DNA from 3 places in the Lysinibacillus zambalensis genome. Region 3 is predicted to be linked to each of the others. Evidence: predicted binding sites of a transcription regulator. Region 3 holds the regulator's gene; each other region holds the start of a gene.
What was found. Region 3 encodes CtsR, which represses protease genes until heat stress. Its sites were predicted from a motif close to ATGGTCAATAAAGGTCAAACA; they were not measured.

Region 1 (4,292 bases), on a different contig from region 3:
ATTGACCCTGAGCTTGGTATTGATATCGTCAACTTAGGTTTAGTATATGATGTAGAGTTAGATGAAGAGGGCGCAGCAACCGTTACAATGACGTTAACGTCTATGGGCTGCCCAATGGGACCTGTTATTGTTGATCAAGTGAATACAGCATTAGGTGAGCTTCCAGAGGTAAAAAGTACAAATGTAAATATTGTATGGAATCCACCTTGGTCAAAAGATAGAATGTCACGCTATGCAAAAATGGCATTAGGTGTACGCTAACTCTGCTTAATGCGCAATAAAAAATCCCTGCTTATAACTCTAAGCGGGGATTTTTGCTGTTTAAAACTATTGTGTCAAAAAATTATGGTGTTATATAAAGGGTTATTTGGCAAAATGAGTGGTTGATTTCCGTTCCGATTGGGCGCTTTGTTGCTGCCGCTACGTTAGCACTACGCTTTCGCACAGAGCAAAGCTTCCTGGGGGCGTCCGATGAGCCGCTTCATTCGCGGTGCTCGCTCCAGGGTCTCGGGCCAACACGATGTTGGTCACGGAGGCGTTATCACAGGATGTGATGCTTTTAGCCTCAGTTCCTCTATTGCTGATCCCCAAGGAGTCGCCCAGTCTCCACTCCAATCAACTGATTCACATAGCATACGTTTTAACAAAATGATTCCAACTTTTTAGTTTTATCGAAACACTTTCTGGAATTATCGCCAAACTTTTAAATTTTATCGATAAACTTTCACTTTTCATCACCCTTCTATTCATTTTTATCGACATCCAGCTTCCAATGAACAAAAACACTACTTTAGCAAAAGGGTTTGTCTGCGGAAAACGAAGATATACAATCGCGTTATTGCTATAAGTTGTTCAATTATGATGCGTCGTCATAGTGTCCAATTTTGAAATACATATAAAATTTATAAAAGTTCTACGCTATCGCTGATTGGAGTGGAAGGCTACTCGACTCCCGTGGAAAAGCGAGACAGGCGAGACCCTGGACTGAGCGGAGCGAAGGAAGCGGCTCGACGCTCGCCCACAGGAAAGCGAGTAGCCTGGAGCGGAAATCAACCCCTAGCTTTGCAAAAGAGCCATAATTATTTCAATAGAACACAGAATCCCCGCTTATAACTCATAAGCGGGGATTTCGTATGTAAGTGTATTAATCAATACGACATATTTGTAACGGGCAATTTTCACAGGCGATTTCATCCTTTAAAAATTGTAGATCGTGAATGGTTATATAACCTTTTTCAAAAGATATAATATTGTGCTTCTTTAAGTCATTCAGCATGCGATTAATCATCTCTCGACTCGTCGCACATAAATTAGCGATCTCTGTATGTGTTAACGGAAAGTCAATATAAATAGTGTCATTTTCTAACGGCTTCCCATAAGTATTGGAAAGACGGATAAGCGTTGAAAATAAAGCGCCCTTTTTCCCATTTAAAATCAAATCACGCAAACGGCTTTGATGCTTTAAATTTTCTGTTTGCAACCACTTCATATATTCCACCATTAAAATAGGTTGTTCCACTAGTAAAAGTTCTAATGTTTCGAGGCTAAGAACATATAAACTGGAGGGCTCTAGTACTTTAGCGGTCATCGAATTATACGTAAAGTTGCAAAATAATGAGCTTTCTCCAATGATGCTATCTGGACCACAAATACGAATGGTTAATTCCTTCCCATTCTCCGTTTCCTGACTAATCGAGATAGCTCCTGTTTTTATATAATAAATTTCTTTCGCACGTTCGCCCTCTAAAAAGATTTTACTATCCTTATTCACTTTAATAAAAACACCGTGCTTTTGAAAAAGATCGTGAAATTTCTCTTGTATATTATCCATAATAGTCATTTCTTTAACACATCTCTTTCTTTTTTGTAAAAATTGTTTAATTATTACAAAATTAGGTGAGCAATTTACTAAATTTAAGAAATACAATTTCATTATAACGTAATTTTCCAGTAATAAGTGAAGAATTTTTAGGGCTAATTCTTTGCTCTGATTTGTCGAGTGTTGTAAAATAAAGTTAGTCAAAAAAGGTCAAACATTTTCTGTGAAATAGAATGGCAAACGGGATTCCGCTTAACATTATTAAAAAGGAGTGCTAAATATGCAATTTCAACAAACAAATGACAAAAAACCATTAGAACAATTTGGACGTAATTTAATAGAAGAAGTTAAAAACGGTAAAATGGATCCGGTTATCGGTCGTGACGAAGAAATTCGTAATGTCATTCGTATTTTAACACGCAAAACGAAAAATAATCCTGTCTTAATAGGGGAGCCTGGGGTTGGTAAAACAGCTATTGTAGAAGGGTTAGCTCAACGTATAGTAAAGGGCGATGTTCCTGAGGGGTTAAAAGATTGCGTACTGTATGAGTTGGATATGAGTGCTTTAATAGCAGGTGCTAGTTATCGTGGCCAATTTGAAGAGCGCTTGAAAGGTGTATTAAAAGAAGTAAAAGAATCAGAGGGACGCATCATTTTATTTATCGATGAAATTCATACAATTGTTGGTGCGGGTAAAACGGATGGTGCAATGGACGCTGGGAATATGCTAAAACCAATGCTTGCACGAGGTGAGCTACATTGTATCGGGGCTACAACATTAGATGAATACCGTATGTATATTGAAAAAGATCCTGCTTTAGAGCGTCGTTTCCAGCAGGTGCTTGTACGAGAGCCGTCTATTGAAGATACAGTTTCCATTTTACGAGGCTTGAAAGAGCGCTTTGAGTTGCATCATGCGGTACGTATTCATGACCGTGCGATCGTAGCGGCAGCGGGGCTTTCAAATCGCTATATTACAGAGCGTTTCTTGCCAGATAAGGCAATCGATTTAATCGATGAAGCATGTGCGATGATTCGAACAGAAATTGATTCCATGCCACAGGAATTGGATGCGGTAACGCGCCGTATTATGCAACTTGAAATTGAGGAGCAAGCATTGCGTAATGAAAAAGACGAGGCGAGTAAAAAACGTCTAGAGCAACTCAGTGAGGAATTAACAAAGCTCAAAGAATCCTCTGAGGGCATGCGTAAACAATGGGAAACCGAAAAAGAAGCGTTACACGGTATTCAGAAAAAACGTGAAAAACTTGATAAATACCGCCGTGACTTAGATGAAGCAGAAAGTAAATATGATTTAAATAAAGCAGCTGAACTACGTCATGGGAAAATTCCTACACTTGAAAAGGACATTCAAGAGATGGAAAAACAATTAGAAAATGGTACGGAATCACGTATTTTGCGTGAGGAGGTAACAGCTGATGAAATTGCATCAATCGTTTCGCGCTGGACAGGAATACCAGTGACGAAATTAGTAGAAGGTGAGCGAGAAAAATTATTGCGCTTAAAAGATACATTGCATGAGCGTGTAATCGGACAAGATAATGCAGTACAACTTGTTACAGAAGCGGTATGGCGTGCTCGAGCAGGTATAAAAGATCCGCATCGACCAATTGGTAGCTTTTTATTCCTAGGACCAACGGGAGTTGGTAAAACAGAGCTTGCGAAGGCACTAGCGGCACAATTGTTTGATTCTGAGGATCATTTTATTCGCATTGATATGAGTGAATATATGGAGAAACATAGCGTATCGCGTCTTGTAGGGGCACCTCCAGGCTATGTTGGCTATGAGGAAGGTGGGCAATTAACAGAAGCTGTTCGCCGAAATCCGTATTCAGTTGTATTATTAGATGAAATTGAAAAGGCCCATCCGGATGTCGCAAATATTTTACTACAAATTTTAGATGATGGTCGCATTACTGATAGCCAGGGGCGTATGGTTAACTTTACGAACACAGTGGTCATTTTAACTTCTAACATTGGCTCAAGCTATTTAATGGAAGCAAAAGAAGATGATGTTGCTGTTGAGGATTTAGTGATGGCTGCACTGCGTCAACATTTTAAACCAGAGCTGTTAAATCGTATGGATGATATTATTATGTTCCATGCACTATCAGATGAGCATTTTACAGCCATTGCATGGAAATATATCGAACAGCTTGTCAAACGAGTTGCTGAGCAAGACATTACTTTACAAGTAGAACAAAATGTAGTTGATTGGGTTGTAGAACAAGGAGCAGATGCTCAGTTCGGCGCAAGACCATTAAAACGCTTCGTACAACGATATATTGAAACTGCAGTTGCAAAAGAATTGCTTCGAGGTGAAGTATTACCAGGAGAAACATTACACATTAAAATGCATGATGGTCAATGTGTCGTTGAAAAATAACAAAAAAAACCTGTTCCGCATTAAGCGAAACAGGTTTTTTCTAGTTGAATTAATGATTGTCTGCTG
Region 2 (4,292 bases), on a different contig from region 3:
ACATTACAACTAAAATAATAACGATAATTCCGATAGGTCCAAATATTTTTTTCAACTTTAAAACCACCTTCGCTTTCTTTTAGCTATCATTCAAAATCAGAAATACTATTTATTTTGATGATGAGCCATTCTTTTCATTACCACTAATGTGCAACAAAAAAAACATCTCTATTCTACATATATGCAAACGCATCAATACCGTATGAAATTTGTCTAACGTGCCATACTTAATATGTAACAAAACTATGATATATAGGAGGCGCTTTTTTTGACACAATCGTTTCAAAATGAATCATCAAACCAAACATCATTCAACCAGCAACAAAGCCTAAATCATGGTGGACATGAGGTAATGGACATGCATGAAACAATTGGCGAAATCATTGCTGGAATGAATCAATCCATCTTTTTACGTCAACATGTTAAGGATCCGGAGTTACTTAGCATTTTGGATCGCCAATATAATTTCACATTAGGTATGTATAACACAATTGTGGAATCATTTAAAACAGGGCATGATCCTACTGTACCTACAGGACGCTATCAAATGGAGACAGGAAATGATTTTAAATATGGATTAAATCCTGGCCAACCTAAAAAGCCTATGCAAAATGCAAGCGAGCTCAACGACGAAGCAATTTCTGGCTTCCTATTAGGTGCTCAAAAAGGGGCAGCAAAATGTATGACTGCTGCCGCAACTGAAACTACAAACCCTGTAGTTCGACGAGTTGTCGCTGATAGTATTCCCAACTGCATTGAAATGGCATACGAATTATCTATTTACCAAAATATGCATGGCTACTATCAAGTACCACAATATTCTCAACAAGATATGCACACGATGCTTAATTCGTTCGACACAACAACAAATCCCCTACATTAATAATAAAAAAACAAGAGCAGTCCCATATGTGATGTATCATCACAAGGGGCTGCTCTTATTTAATGAACTATAAATTTTCCTCGCTCGTTTTGCGGATTACAAAAAGCTTTTCTCTTCAACCACTAGCCAACACAATCTCTAACTCCACGGTCAAAACCCATTGCACATGTTACTTTTTTGCAAAAAAAAGAATCCCCTCAGATAGGATTCTTTTTTTCGACTAGTATAACTAGTCTTCACGTACAGTATGTTCACTAAAAAATAATTTGGAGTTGTTGCTTTTTTGAAGGTTTGAAAGGAACAGATACGGGAATAATGCCTACTAGGTAATATCCCCATTAATTTCCCTCTCTTTCTCCTCTAAGCAGGCTGCTAAACTACTTATTAGGAGAATTCGAGTTATAAAAATATATTAAATAATCAGTAAAATGGCGCCCTCGGAGGGAATCGAACCCCCAGTGCAAGAACCGGAATCTTACGTGTTATCCATTACACCACGAGGGCAATTGAGCACAAAAAAAAAGTACCCACTAGGCTTAACAAAAAGCATGATGTAGATAATCCTCATTTGAAGCATACCTGACAAAATAGTGTACTGTACTTTAACTTATGACCTTATTCATTATACAAACGTATTGCTCATAATTCAACTATAGAATGTAAAACATTTAAACTTTTTTTATCTTCATACAGTAAGTGTCAAAATACCTAGTAAATAAAATGTAGCCACCAATGTACGTCACGCATTAGAAAGGAATTTAATGTACGGGCTTCAGGCGCATCATTTATCTACGTAAAGGTAAAATTATTTTAATTTATTTCACTTTAACAGGGTTAATATTTGACCTTCCCTGACTATAATGTGTATGATAAGGATACAGCTGAATACGATGGAAGTTTTCAGCAAAAGTATTCGAATTTAGTTTTCTAAGGAGGATTTAACATGAATTTAATTCCTACAGTTATTGAACAAACAAGTCGTGGTGAACGTGCGTACGACATCTATTCACGACTACTAAAAGACCGTATTATCCTATTAGGAAGTGCAATTGACGACAACGTTGCTAACTCAATTGTTGCTCAACTCCTATTCCTACAAGCAGAAGATCCAGATAAAGATATCTTTCTTTATATTAACTCACCAGGTGGATCAATTACTGCCGGCATGGCAATTTATGACACAATGCAAATTATCAAGCCACAAGTACAAACAATTTGTATCGGTATGGCTGCATCTATGGGTGCTTTCCTACTTGCAGCTGGTGAACCAGGTAAACGTTTCGCATTACCGAATGCTGAAGTAATGATTCACCAACCACTAGGCGGTGCACAAGGTCAGGCAACTGAAATCGAAATCGCTGCAAAACGTATTTTATTCTTACGTGAAAAATTAAACGGTATTTTATCAGAACGTACAGGTCAACCACTTGAAGTCATTGCAAGAGATACAGACCGCGATAACTTCATGACTGCTGAGCGCGCAAAAGAGTACGGCTTAATCGACCAAATTATGGATCGCAACGACCGTAAATAAAAAAGACGAAAGGCATCTAAGGTTTATTCCTGAGATGTCTTTTTTGTTTGCTTTGATGGGTCTACCCTGATTCGGCTCTTCTTTCCGTCGCTTTGACCTTTCTATCCACGATTTTGTCGTTTCTATCCACGACTTCAGTACTTCTATCCGTCGCTTCGGTATTGCTTTCCGTCGCTTTACCCTTTCTTTCCGTCACTTCAGCTTTTCCATCCGTCGCTGCCCTTCTTTCCGTCACCCCGCACTTTCCATCCGTCAGCCTCTTCTTTCCGTCGCCTTAACTTTTCTTTCCGCCACTTCACCCTTTCTCCCATCGCTTCGACTTCGACTCTACTCCCTATCACTTCAATCTTCCTATCTCTCCCGTCGACGATCGATACAGGATAACATTGGCCTTCATTTTAAGTTGTACAAATATCCAACAAAAATGGGACTTGCTTTTTCAATATGAAAGCGCAAAAAAACTGCCCAATATGTAAGTTTTACCTCTCGGACAGTTTCTGCATTATACATTATGCGTTTTATTAATCTTCTTTTTCAATTAGAGCTGCTAATGCTGTAACCGCTTGCTCAGCATCGTTACCATCACCGCTAAGGACAACTTCTGTTCCTTTTGCAATGGCTAAGCTCATAACACCCATAATGGATTTAGCATTTACTTTTTTCTCGTCTTTCTCAAGAAAGATATCTGCGCTAAAGCGATTTGCTTCTTGTACAAATAGCGCTGCTTGTCTAGCTTGTAGTCCTAATTTTAATTTTACATGGACTCTTCTCTCGGTCATTCTTAAAACTCCCCTTTACTACCGTTCATCTTATTATTTTTATCTTACCTTACTTACTAGCAAAAGAACAACACGTACCTGAAAAGTATGAAAATTTAGCCACCAATTTTTTCGCCACTTCTTAATGCATCGGCAATCTCATCAATTTTACGTAATCGATGATTGACACCTGATTTACTAACCGTTCCACTTGATACCATTTCACCAAGTTCTTTCAGTGTTACATCTTGATATTCTACTCGTAATCGCGCTATTTCACGAAGTTTTTCTGGTAATTGATCGAGACCTATTGAATTTTCAATAAATCGTATGTTCTCTACTTGACGTAATGCGGCACCTATTGTTTTATTTAAGTTCGCTGTTTCACAGTTAACAATGCGATTAACACTATTTCTCATATCTCGTAATATGCGGACGTCTTCGAACTTCATCATTGCTTGATGAGCTCCAACAATATTAAGGAAATCGGAAATTTTTTCAGCTTCTTTTAAATAAGTTACAAAGCCTTTTTTTCGTTCAATTGTTTTTGCATTTAGCTCAAATTCATTCATCAAATCCATTAAAGCCTCGCCATGTTCTTTATATAATGAATAAATTTCTAAATGGTAGGCTGATGTTTCTGGATTGTTGACCGAACCTCCAGCTAAAAATGCTCCTCGTAAATATGCTCTTTTTTGGCCACCCTTTTTAATGAGCTCCCGAGAAATAGTATGATTAAATTGAAAGTCGTCTGAGATGATTTCTAAATCAATTAGTAGCTCACGCGCACCTTCTCTAACACGGCAAATGTATACGTTATTTTTTTTCAAACGCATTTTTTTTCTAACAAGCAACTCTACATTATATGGATATAGCTTTTTCATAATCGTATAAAGTCTTCTTGCGATTGCAGCGTTTTCGGTTTGTACGTCTAAGCTTAACTGCTTATTAGCGAAAGATAATGAACCATTCATACGAATTAGGGCAGATACTTCTGCTTTCATACAATGATTGTCCGCTTCTATTTGAGTTAATTCCTTTTTCGTTTCAGAAGCAAAAGACATATCACGCCCTCCTTTCAACCTTTTGTTCTATGTATATGCCATCTTATCATATA
Region 3 (4,292 bases):
GGTCATCATAATGCCATTCATGCGAGTAGAGCTCATCGCCATATAACTATCACGCATATCAGCAGTGAGCTCGCGGTTAGATTCGATCATTTCGGTGAGTTTTAGCAGATGGTCGTAAATATCTCCGAAATAAGCTCGTTCTGATTTATTAAGTGAAAATCGGTATGAGTTAAGGATGCGATATAATAAATCACGCATTGGTAAAATGGTGCGTCTTAAATCGAGCAAATCACTACGGAATTCAAATACAATTTTCATGGCATTAGGGTTACTTTGATAGGTAAGCTCATCTTCAAGTGTATTTAAATGATCCTCAATTTTATAGACAAGTGGGAAATAGTTATCAACAATTTTATCGATTACCTGGTACGTTAAATATACTGTGCCACGTTCCCAATTCTTTGGCTGTTTTTCTAACATCATTTGTACTCGATCTATTTCCGGTGCTACATTTTTGTGGAACGTAACAATAAATTTATTAGAAACAAAAATATTTACTTCCTCAGCTGTTAATTCTTCGTTCATCCTTTGAATAACAAAGAAATGGAAATCATCATAAAAATCGAGCTTTGGCCGCTGTAAACGCATTAAACAATCTTCTATAGCGAGTGGATGGAAATGGAAAAACGAATCTAACAATAGTTCTTCCTCATCGGTCGGACAATTAAAATCGACCCAGTACCATTCAAATTCGTTTTTGTGTATATCTTCAAGCGGAAAGTCCTTTATAAGTTTTTGATCTTTTGTAATTCCAATAGTGCGTATCACAGCATTCACCTCAATTCTTTTAATTCTATCCTAACAGGTGTATTAATCTTCACAAGGAATAATTTTAGACGCTTTCTTTATAACATATCCAACCACCAAATAAAGTAGTGGCAAAGAATCTAGATGGTTTTGTAAAGCCTGCCTGCTGTAATAGTGCTAATATGTCCTCTTCACACATAAATGAAAGAGAACGGATGGATTTCTCCATTTCCGCTACGTCTGATGGTGATAGCTTTGTATGCTGTAGCCAATAAGCGCGCCATAAATCAAATTGTAGCTCGGTTTCTAAAGTACCCGGCTGCCCGTATTTTGAGACGAGCACAAATGGAGCACCAGGCTTTAAATTATTGGCTATTTTTTTTAATGTTGCAAGCTTCTCTTGATCATCTTGTATAAAGTGAAGCACTAGTACACAGCTTGCCGCATCAAATTTTACTGAAGGTAGCTTAGTATCCAGTATAGTTCCTTGATATAAAGAAATATTATTAGGTAGAGACTTTAAACGTTCGCCAGCAATTTGTAGCATCGCTTCTGATGGATCGATGCCAACAAATGACCAATGGGGTCTTTTCTCGGCGAGCTGTAAAATTTCATTACCGCTTCCGGAGCCAACTACTAAAAATTCAGCGTTTTCAGGTAATGCAAATTGATAAAAGGTTTGTGTTAAACGTAGCATTGCATCGTAGCTAGGTAGCGTGCGACGAATACCTTTTTCATATTCATTTGCAAGTGTGTTATTAAATTCCATCGAGTATCACATGCCTTTCAAAAAAATTTTATAAATCCAATTTAAAATTGAAACTATTTAAGGTGTATTTCCGTAAAAAATAGTACATAAAATAAAAAAATTATATGGAAGGGTTGATATAAATGGAAACTAAATGGTCTAAGGTAATCATACACGCAAGTGCATTTTTTGCGCCATGGTTAGTACCTATTATATTTTTCTTAATTAGTTCGGAGGAAGAGGTAAAGAGCATTTCTGTGCAAGCCTTGCTGTTCCAAGTAGTGATGATAGTTTTACTTACAATTTCGGGTATTTTTAGCTTCCTACTCATTGGTATACCGTTCTTAATTGTTTTTGGGATTATGTATTTTATCGCGCCAATTATCGGTATTGTGAAGGCTTTATCTGATGAGTCTTGGCGCTATCCAATTGTTGGTCGCTGGGTATAATTTTTATAGACGCAAGTATATGCTAGTTGCATATGCTTGCGTTTTTTCTTTTGCCAATAAGGGTATCTTATAGCTAAAGCACTCGGCGGATTTTTTTTCTGTGTGCGAAATAATTGCAATTATTTTCAAGCGTTTTGTATAATATACTCAAAGAAAGTCAAAGATAGTCAAAGTCAGTGTAGTAAGCGAGGTGTATTCCTAAAATGCGTAATATATCAGACATCATAGAAGGCTACTTAAAGCAAGTACTTGAATTAGGTGGAGAAGGGCATATTGAAATAAAACGTAGTGAAATTGCAGATAAATTTCAGTGCGTGCCCTCACAAATAAATTATGTAATTAATACAAGATTTACCGCCGAACGAGGTTACCTTGTTGAAAGCAAACGTGGTGGTGGTGGATACATTCGAATTTTACGTGTCCGCGCGAATTCACAAATTGATCTAATCGATGATGTCCTCAGGCAAATTGAAGGTGGGGCATCGCAAATAATGGCAGAAGATTTAGTTTATCGACTAATTGATGAGCAGGTAATTTCAAGGCGAGAAGCGAACATAATATTAGCAGCAGTTGATCGCTCAACTATTGATTTGCAACTCCCGTTACGGGATCATATTCGAGCAAAAATTTTACGAGCGATGCTAACAACGATTAAATATGAACAGCAAAAATAAAAGAGGTGATGGAAATGATTTGCGAACATTGTAAGCAGCGTAATGCGACGGTTACTGTAACACAAGTTCAAAGTGGTCAAAAGGTGGAGCACCATTATTGTGACGTCTGCGCCTCGCAGTTCCATCCATTTCATGCTGAATTTAAGCAAGAGCCAGTATCTATTCAACAGCTATTATCCAATTGGTTTGGCTCACCTACATGGCAGCAACAAAAAGTGGGTGAAAAGCAGCAAGCACCACCGCAACCGCAAACATGTCCACAATGTGGATTTACGTATAAACGGTTTTTAAAAGAAGGTAAATTTGGATGCCCTAGCTGCTATGATACCTTTAGTGAGCACTTACCGAAGCTCTTTAATCGTATACAGGCTGGACCTCAACATATAGGGAAAATGCCCGGCGCTCGAAGCAATGTTTATGTCATCAAAAAGCAAATTGAGGATATTCGTAAACGTATGAAGATGGCTGTAGATAAAGAACATTTTGAAGAGGCAGCAAAGCTTCGTGATGAAGTGAAGGAACTTGAGAAACAGGTACAATTTGAAGGTGGTGATGTGTCGTGATGATTGAATCGTTTTTAGAGCGTGCTACACCAACATGGATGAGTGTGGAGGACGATTATTCAGATATTGTCATTAGTACACGCATCCGCCTTGCTCGAAATTTAGATGGATATCGTTTTCCGTTAGCCTTTACAGAGGATGAAGCATTACATGTAGAACAGGCAGTTACACATGCAATAAAGGACAGTACAGAACTTCAAGAAAATTTTTCATATTTTGCTATTAAGGATTTAACACTTTTACAACGTCAAATACTTGTAGAAAAACATTTAATTAGTCCTCAGCTTGCAAAAAAAGAGCAAGTTGGTTCCATGCTCTTATCGGATGACGAATCAATTAGCATTATGGTGAACGAAGAAGACCATTTACGCATTCAATGTATGACAGCGAGTTTTCAACTTCAAAAGGCATACGAGCAGGCCAATAAAATTGATCGTACCTTAGAGAAAGCTCTGCCTTATGCATTCCGAGATACATTTGGTTATTTAACAAGTTGCCCAACAAATATTGGTACTGGTTTACGAGCATCTGTCATGATGCACCTGCCAGCCCTTACACTTACGGGTCAGATGAATCAAATCATTAATGCAATGACACGATTAGGAATGACGGTAAGAGGAATATATGGGGAAGGTAGCGAAAATACAGGTAATGTTTACCAAGTGTCAAATCAGATTACACTAGGAAAAACAGAGGATGACATTTTAGCGGACATCCAAAGTGTTGCTGAAAAAATAATTCAAAAAGAACGACATGCAAGAGGCAAGTTAATGGAAAAAGCAGAGCTTGCCCTAGAAGATCGTGTGTACCGTGCTTTAGGTACGTTAACATATGCTCGGGTTTTAACGAGTGAGGAAGCTGCTACCTGTCTATCCAATGTTCGTTTAGGAGTAGATTTACAGTTAATTGAAGGTATTAAAGCGACCAAATTAAACGAATGTGTAGTCAGTATGCAACCTGGTTTTTTACAGAATTATGCAGGCGACGTTTTGCCGCCTGCTGAGCGAGATCGCGTACGAGCTGAAATGCTTCGTGAGGCACTATCTCAAGAAAGTATGAGTAAGCCTATTATTCGGGGAAAAGGAGAGGATTCATTTGATGTTTAATCGTT

Region 1: ABNX05_RS07125 (ATP-dependent Clp protease ATP-binding subunit) is a predicted target of CtsR. The motif match lies at 2,016-2,036, and genes of this name have one in related genera.
Region 2: clpP (ATP-dependent Clp endopeptidase proteolytic subunit ClpP) is a predicted target of CtsR. The motif match lies at 1,722-1,742, and genes of this name have one in related genera.

Annotation. Positions count from the first base shown of each region.
Region 1 covers NZ_JBEGDG010000003.1:312,522-316,813, reverse strand. Annotated here, with positions in the region: gene ABNX05_RS07135 (metal-sulfur cluster assembly factor) at 1-261, shown strand, start outside; gene ABNX05_RS07130 (Crp/Fnr family transcriptional regulator) at 1,145-1,831, opposite strand; gene ABNX05_RS07125 (ATP-dependent Clp protease ATP-binding subunit) at 2,100-4,226, shown strand; gene ABNX05_RS07120 (YjzD family protein) at 4,276-4,292, opposite strand, start outside.
Region 2 covers NZ_JBEGDG010000028.1:4,998-9,289, forward strand. Annotated here, with positions in the region: gene ABNX05_RS23140 (LemA family protein) at 1-55, opposite strand, end outside; gene ABNX05_RS23145 (spore coat protein) at 269-883, shown strand; tRNA gene ABNX05_RS23150 (tRNA-Arg) at 1,313-1,387, opposite strand; gene clpP (ATP-dependent Clp endopeptidase proteolytic subunit ClpP) at 1,827-2,417, shown strand; gene ABNX05_RS23160 (hypothetical protein) at 2,479-2,652, opposite strand; gene ABNX05_RS23165 (HPr family phosphocarrier protein) at 2,939-3,196, opposite strand; gene whiA (DNA-binding protein WhiA) at 3,292-4,239, opposite strand.
Region 3 covers NZ_JBEGDG010000009.1:126,029-130,320, forward strand. Annotated here, with positions in the region: gene corA (magnesium/cobalt transporter CorA) at 1-768, opposite strand, end outside; gene ABNX05_RS13620 (class I SAM-dependent methyltransferase) at 833-1,516, opposite strand; gene ABNX05_RS13625 (DUF4870 domain-containing protein) at 1,639-1,944, shown strand; gene ABNX05_RS13630 (CtsR family transcriptional regulator) at 2,148-2,618, shown strand; gene ABNX05_RS13635 (UvrB/UvrC motif-containing protein) at 2,633-3,181, shown strand; gene mcsB (protein-arginine kinase McsB) at 3,178-4,287, shown strand; gene ABNX05_RS13645 (ATP-dependent Clp protease ATP-binding subunit) at 4,277-4,292, shown strand, end outside.